Regions from separate parts of the Thalassotalea psychrophila genome, predicted to be linked through region 2. Evidence: predicted binding sites of a transcription regulator. Region 2 holds the regulator's gene; the other holds the start of a gene.
What was found. Region 2 encodes NrdR, which represses ribonucleotide reductase genes. Its sites were predicted from a motif close to AAACACNANATNTNGTGTTT; they were not measured.
Positions count from the first base shown of each region.

Region 1: nrdA (class 1a ribonucleoside-diphosphate reductase subunit alpha) is a predicted target of NrdR. The motif match lies at 1,774-1,793, and genes of this name have one in related genera.

Region 1 is NZ_CP134145.1:2,964,517-2,968,001, reverse strand. Features, by position in the region: gene nrdA (class 1a ribonucleoside-diphosphate reductase subunit alpha) at 1-1,561, opposite strand, end outside; gene RGQ13_RS12100 (HAD family hydrolase) at 2,018-2,677, opposite strand; gene ubiG (bifunctional 2-polyprenyl-6-hydroxyphenol methylase/3-demethylubiquinol 3-O-methyltransferase UbiG) at 2,677-3,393, opposite strand.
Region 2 is NZ_CP134145.1:3,626,117-3,629,601, forward strand. Features, by position in the region: gene ribBA (bifunctional 3,4-dihydroxy-2-butanone-4-phosphate synthase/GTP cyclohydrolase II) at 1-177, opposite strand, end outside; gene RGQ13_RS14880 (riboflavin synthase) at 184-852, opposite strand; gene ribD (bifunctional diaminohydroxyphosphoribosylaminopyrimidine deaminase/5-amino-6-(5-phosphoribosylamino)uracil reductase RibD) at 875-2,017, opposite strand; gene nrdR (transcriptional regulator NrdR) at 2,029-2,484, opposite strand; gene glyA (serine hydroxymethyltransferase) at 2,571-3,485, opposite strand, start outside.

The DNA of each region.
Region 1 (3,485 bases), 660 kb from region 2:
CATAGTTAATTACGCCTATACCTAAAGTACGACGACCCATAGTTGCGCTTAACGCTGCAGCTACTGGATAGTCTTGGTAATCTAATAAATTATCAAGAGCACGAACGGCTAAATCAGCTAAACCTTCTAATTCGTCTAAGCTGTCAATTTTACCAAGGTTGAATGCTGATAATGTACACAAGGCGATTTCGCCGTCTGCATCATTAATGTCATTCATCGGTTTAGTTGGTAAAGCAATTTCTAAACAAAGATTAGATTGACGAACCGGCGCTACGGTTGGATCAAATGGGCTATGAGTATTACAGTGATCAACGTTTTGTAAGTAAATACGACCCGTACTTGCACGCTCTTGCGCAAACAAAGTGAATAATTCAATTGCTTTAATACGCTTTTTGCGAATAGATTCATCGTTTTCGTATTTTACATACAAAGCTTCAAATTTATCTTGGTCTTCAAAGAAAGCATCGTACAAACCAGGAACATCTGAAGGGCTGAATAACGTAATGTAATCGCCTTTAATTAAACGTTGGTACATGGTTTTGTTAAATTGAACGCCGTAATCTAAATGACGAACACGGTTCTCTTCAACACCACGGTTGTTTTTAAGTACTAATAAGCTTTCTACTTCTAAATGCCATAAAGGATAGAATAAGGTGGCAGCACCACCGCGAACACCACCTTGAGAACAACTTTTAACCGCTGTTTGGAAATGCTTATAAAATGGAATACAACCAGTATGGAATGCTTCACCGTTACGAATTGAGCTACCTAAAGCACGAATACGTCCGGCATTAACACCAATACCAGCACGTTGTGATACGTATTTTACAATCGCACTCGTGGTGGCATTAATTGAATCTAAACTATCGCCAGCTTCAATCAATACACAAGATGAGAATTGACGAGTAGGGGTACGAACACCGGCCATAATTGGTGTAGGTAATGAAATCTTAAAGCTGGAAATCGCGTCGTAAAATCCTTTAATATATTCTAAGCGCGTTTCGCTTGGGTATTTTGCAAATAAACATGCCGACACTAGCATATATAAAAACTGCGCACTTTCGTAAATCTCGCCAGTTACACGGTTTTGTACAAGATATTTACCTTCTAATTGCTTAACAGCAGCGTAACTGAAGTTTTTATCGCGATTATGATCAATATAGCTATCTAAAGTCGCAAATTCTTCCGCAGTGTAATCTTCAGTTAAATGCTTGTCATATTTACCAGCAGCAACCATTTTAGTTACGTGATCAAATAATGCTGGCGGTTCATATTTACCGTAAGCTTTTTTGCGTAAATGGAAAATCGCTAAACGTGCAGCTAAATATTGATAATCAGGCGTTTCTTCTGAGATTAAATCAGCAGCAGCTTTTATGATCGTTTCATGAATATCTTCAGTTTTGATACCGTCATAAAACTGAATGTGAGATTTGATTTCTACCTGAGAAACTGAAACGGAGTCTAATCCGTCTGCTGCCCAGTCTATTACTTGATGGATTTTATCGAGATCGATAGGTTCTTTTTCACCATTGCGCTTGGTGACAAAAAGGTTGTTATTCATGAATGACCTGTCTTTATAGTATTTATTAGTTTATAGATTGAGTTATTTTATTTATTTTTATTTTTACTAAGGCAAAGCGCAGTAATACTATATCTGCTTTCCCTGCTTTATTTTTACCCAACATCCAATATGTAGCATTGTTAAAAAATGCACAACATCTTGGGGTTTTCTGTGTGCATAGATACAAGGTAATGTGGTTTCACTTTTAATGCAACCCCTAGATATAGTGTTTTTAATGCGTGTTTTTAACTTGCTTAATATAGGTTAGTGGTAACTAACTTAGTAAGGGTCATTTCTGTGCGAGTTAACAAAAATGCAAGATTTTTTTTTAACAAAAAACTTTTTTTAAATCTTTTTTGTAATAAAAGTGGAGGCTTTATACGATAAAGCGATAAGGATATTAAACTCATTTATAAACAGATAGTTACGGTACTGATTAAACTTTGTACGACTTGTTTATTTACTAATCCCTACTAAATCTAAGGGATTCGAAATAATGTGATTTGCTTGCCATTTAGAGCAGTCATCAAGGGGTTTTATGTAACCCCATTTTACCGCAACAGTTGTCATTAAGGCGGCATTACCTGCATCAATATCACGTTTGGCATCCCCTAAGTACCAAATATGTTCAGCGGCAACGCCAAGTTGTTTACTTGCTAAAAGCATTGGTGCAGGGTGAGGTTTACGCTCTTTTATGGTATCACCACTGATGTTTGATTGAGATTTAGCAAACTGTTCAAAATGCAATAATAGAGGATCAGTTAAAAAGGCTGGCTTATTGGTGACAATACCCCAAGGAATATTAGCATCTTCAATCAAGGTTAACAGCTGCTCAATACCGGGAAATAATTTTGTATGGGTGGCAATATTTTCTAAATAATAATCGAGAAACTCTTGGCGCAAGACTTCTTTATCGAATTTAGCAAGTTGCTCTTTAAAGCCAAGGTCCAATAAAGGATAAACTCCATCAGAGGCCACTAATCGGTATTCTTTGCTAGAAACCTTAGTGAAGCCATGAGCGTTAAGCAAATGATTTAATGCTGCGCCTAAATCATCTGCGGTATCTAATAGTGTGCCATCTAAATCAAATAACACACCCTTAGCAGTACTTAACATTAAATTGTCTCAGGCATTTTAAAAGCAAGAATATAGTTAACGTCTAAGCCATCAGCTAACTTATGGTTTTCAGTGATTGGGTTATAATGAATACCACTAGCGTCAAAGCATTTTAAGCCAGCATTTTCAGCCCAGGTAATCAATTGTGACGGGCGAATAAACTTATCCCAATCATGAGTACCATCAGGCACCAGTTTTAGCAGTTTTTCAGCGGCTAAAATTGCAAACAAATACGATTTAGTGGTTTTATTCAAGGTAGAGAAAAACACATAACCACCAGGTTTTACCATTTGCGCACAGGCACAAATGATAGACGCAGGATCTGGTACATGTTCTAACATTTCCATGCAGGTTACTACATCAAAGCTTTGTTGATTCTCATTAGCTTTTTGTTCAGCTGTAATTTTTTCATAATTTACCGTTACACCGGCTTCTAAGGCATGTAGCTTAGCCACATTTAATGGCTCTTGTCCCATATCAATACCGGTAACATTAGCGCCTAATCGAGCTAAGCTTTCTGCCAATATACCACCACCACAGCCAACATCGATAACTTGCTTGTCAAAAATGTCACCAACATGAGAAGTGATAAAGTTGCGACGCAATGGGTTTATTTGATGCAACGGCTTAAAATCGCCATGTAAGTCCCACCATTGACTGGCGACTTTTTCAAATTTGGCTATTTCTTCAGGGTTTACGTTTAATTGTTCAGACATGATAATTTTTGTTTGCAGCTAAGATCTGTATTGATTCTATCTTAAAGACAAAGCCAATTACAGAAAATTGACTTTACAGAGAAATAAAGTTT
Region 2 (3,485 bases):
AGGCATACAAATTAAGCCTCGGCCATGAGTCGCCATAAAGTTGATTGCATCAGGCGTAACTTTTTCAGCCGCCATGATAAAATCACCTTCATTTTCACGATCTTCATCATCCATCAAGATAACCATTTTACCAAGTGCAATATCGTTGATAATTTCTTGTGGTGTATTTAATTTCATTCTTTATTAACCTTTTATAAAACCGCTACGCAATAGCAGTTCTTTGCTTATGCCAGTGTTAGCCGGTGCTGTACTTTCTTGCTCTTGGCAAAATAATAATCGTTCAATATAACGAGCAATTAAATCTACTTCTAGATTAACCACTTGCCCTACTTGGTATGTACTAATAATAGTTTGTTCTGTGGTATGCGGCACAATAGTTAAACGAAAACGGTTATTTTCAATTGAGTTAACCGTTAAGCTAATACCATCAACGGTTATTGAACCTTTCTCTGCCACATACTGTTTTAATGAGTCAGCTAACTCAATCCAATACTCAATTGAATTCCCGACATGTTTAATTGAAATAATTTTACCAGTACCATCAACATGGCCACTAACCATATGACCACCAAAGCGTGTAGTTGGTAACATAGCTTTTTCGAGATTCACTTTAGTGCCAGAGCCATAATTGGCAAAGCCGGTGCGAGTTAGTGTTTCAGTCGATACATCAGCACTGTAACTTGCGCCATCGAAATCTACTACAGTTAAACAAATGCCATTAGTGGCAATGGAGTCACCAAGCTTTACATCAGCTAAATCTAGGTTACCGCTGGCAATTACTACTCTTGCGCCAGAAGCGTTTAAGTTAATTGCTTTTACTTGGCCAATGGCCTCTACAATCCCGGTAAACATTAATTTTAACCTTCAGTGAAATTTATTTATTAACAGTCGCAGTGATTTTAATATCAGCGCCTATCATTCGTACATCTTCGATGCTTAATTGTATCGCATCTTGTAAATGAGTTAATTGCTCAATATCAAACAAGCCTTGAGAGTTTTCACCCATCAATTTTGGCGCTTGATATAATACCAGTTCATCAACTAAGGCTTGTGCTAAAAATGCTCCTGCCAAGCGAGCGCCACTCTCAACCCATAAGGTATTTAAACCAAGTTCTGCAAGTTTACTTATTAAATCAGTTAGATCAGCTTTACCTGATCGCTCTTTAACTTGTATCTGTTTAACAAAGTGCGGCCATTGTTGGCCATTTTCAAGTTTTGTGCGAACTAAAATTATAGGAGATTTTTGATCGAATAAAGCTAATGTTGGTGTTAAGCGATTTTGGCTATCAATTATAACCCGAACAGGCTGCCTAACATCAGTTTCTTTTAGGTCATTTGCAATAAAACCTAGCTCGTTATAACGCACATTCAATTTGGCATTATCAATAATAACGGTATCTGCACCGCTTATGATCGCACAACTTTTCGCGCGATAACGTTGTACATCTTGGCGAGCTTCCTTACCTGTGATCCATTTGCTTTCGCCATTTGCCATCGCAGTTTTACCATCTAGGCTTGAGGCCATTTTACAACGTACAAGTGGCTTGTCAGTACTCATGAGTTTAATAAAGCCTGGATTCAAACCTTTCGCCGCACTTTCTAGAACTGCAACTTCAGTGGTTATACCTGCATTTTCTAACATGGTAATACCGCGACCAGAGACTAACGGATTAGGATCTTGCATACCGATCACAACATGTTTAACACCAGCAGTAATTAACCCTTTTGCACATGGAGGCGTTCGGCCAAAATGGCTACATGGCTCTAATGTAACAAAGGCAGTAGCATCTTTTGCTTTATCGCCAGCTTGCTTTAAGGCATTAACTTCTGCATGCCCTTCACCAGCTTTTTGATGCCAACCTTCACCAATAACTTCACCATCTTTAACTAAGACACAACCAACGGCTGGGTTAGGTGATGTTGTATACTCACCTTTTTTAGCCAGAGCAATGGCTCTAAGCATGTAATGCTCATTTAATTGTTGCCTTTTGGCCTTAGATATTTGCGGCGTTTGCATGTAACGTAATCCTATTCGTCATCGCCTAAACGAGCAATTTCTTCACCAAATTCGCGAATATCTTCAAAAGATCGATATACTGAAGCAAAGCGCACATAAGCGACTTTATCAAGTGACTTAAGAACATCCATAATAAGATTGCCTAGCATTTCGCTTGAAATTTCACGCTCTCCTGTAGCTCTCAACTGCGACTTTAATTTGTTAATCGCTAATTCGGTGCTTTCGGTGCTTACAGGACGTTTTTCTAATGCTCTAAGTAAACCGTTACGTAATTTATCTTCATTAAACGGTTCTCTGGAGCCATCGCGTTTGATGATCCTTGGCATGACTAGTTCAGCAGACTCAAAAGTAGTATATCGCTCTTTACAATCTAAACATTCTCGACGACGCCTTACTTGATGGCCGTCAGAAACGAGCCTTGAATCAATCACTTTAGTATCTGTTGCTGAACAAAATGGACAATACATAAAATTCCTAGAATTTTTATTAAATTAAACAAAAAAGCCGCATATAGCGGCTATTTTAATCTAATTTTCAGTAATTTACTAAATGATTATGCGTAAACAGGAAAACGAGAACAAAGCTCGATCACATTCTTACGAACAGTAGTAATTGTATCTTCATTAGATAAATCATCAAGAATGTCACAAATCCAACCAGTTAATGCTGCGGTTTCTGCTGCGCCAAAACCACGACGAGATATAGCAGGAGTACCTAAACGTAGACCAGAGGTAACAAAAGGAGAACGCGGGTCATTTGGAACCGAGTTTTTGTTTACGGTGATATAAGCTCTACCAAGAGCAGCATCAGCATCTTTACCGGTAATGTCTTTATCAATTAAGTCTAATAAAAATAAGTGGTTTTCAGTACCGTTGGATACTACTTTATAACCGCGTTCTTGTAATACCGTAACCATTGTTTTGGCATTATCTAAAACTTTTTGTTGATATTCTTTAAACTCTGGCTGCAATGCTTCTTTAAATGCAACCGCTTTAGCCGCAATAATGTGCATTAATGGGCCACCTTGGCCACCTGGGAAAACTGCTGAGTTTAATTTTTTCTCAATAGCTTCGTCATTACAACCAGAAATAATTAAACCACCACGAGGGCCCGCTAAAGTTTTATGTGTTGTTGTAGTAACAACGTGTGCATGCGGTACAGGGTTAGGATATAAGCCCGCAGCAATAAGACCTGCAACATGAGCCATATCAACCATAAAGTAGGCATCTACTTTGTCAGCGATTTCACGCATTCTTGCCCAATCAACAATACCAGAAAATGCAGAAAAACCACCGATAATCATTTCAGGCTTGTGTTCTAACGCTAAACGTTCAAGTTCTTCGTAGTCAATATCGCCAGTTTCTGGGTTAAGGCCATATTGAAATGCTTCGTAAGATTTACCAGAAAAATTAACATGTGAACCATGAGTTAAGTGACCACCATGAGCTAAGCTCATGCCTAACACTTT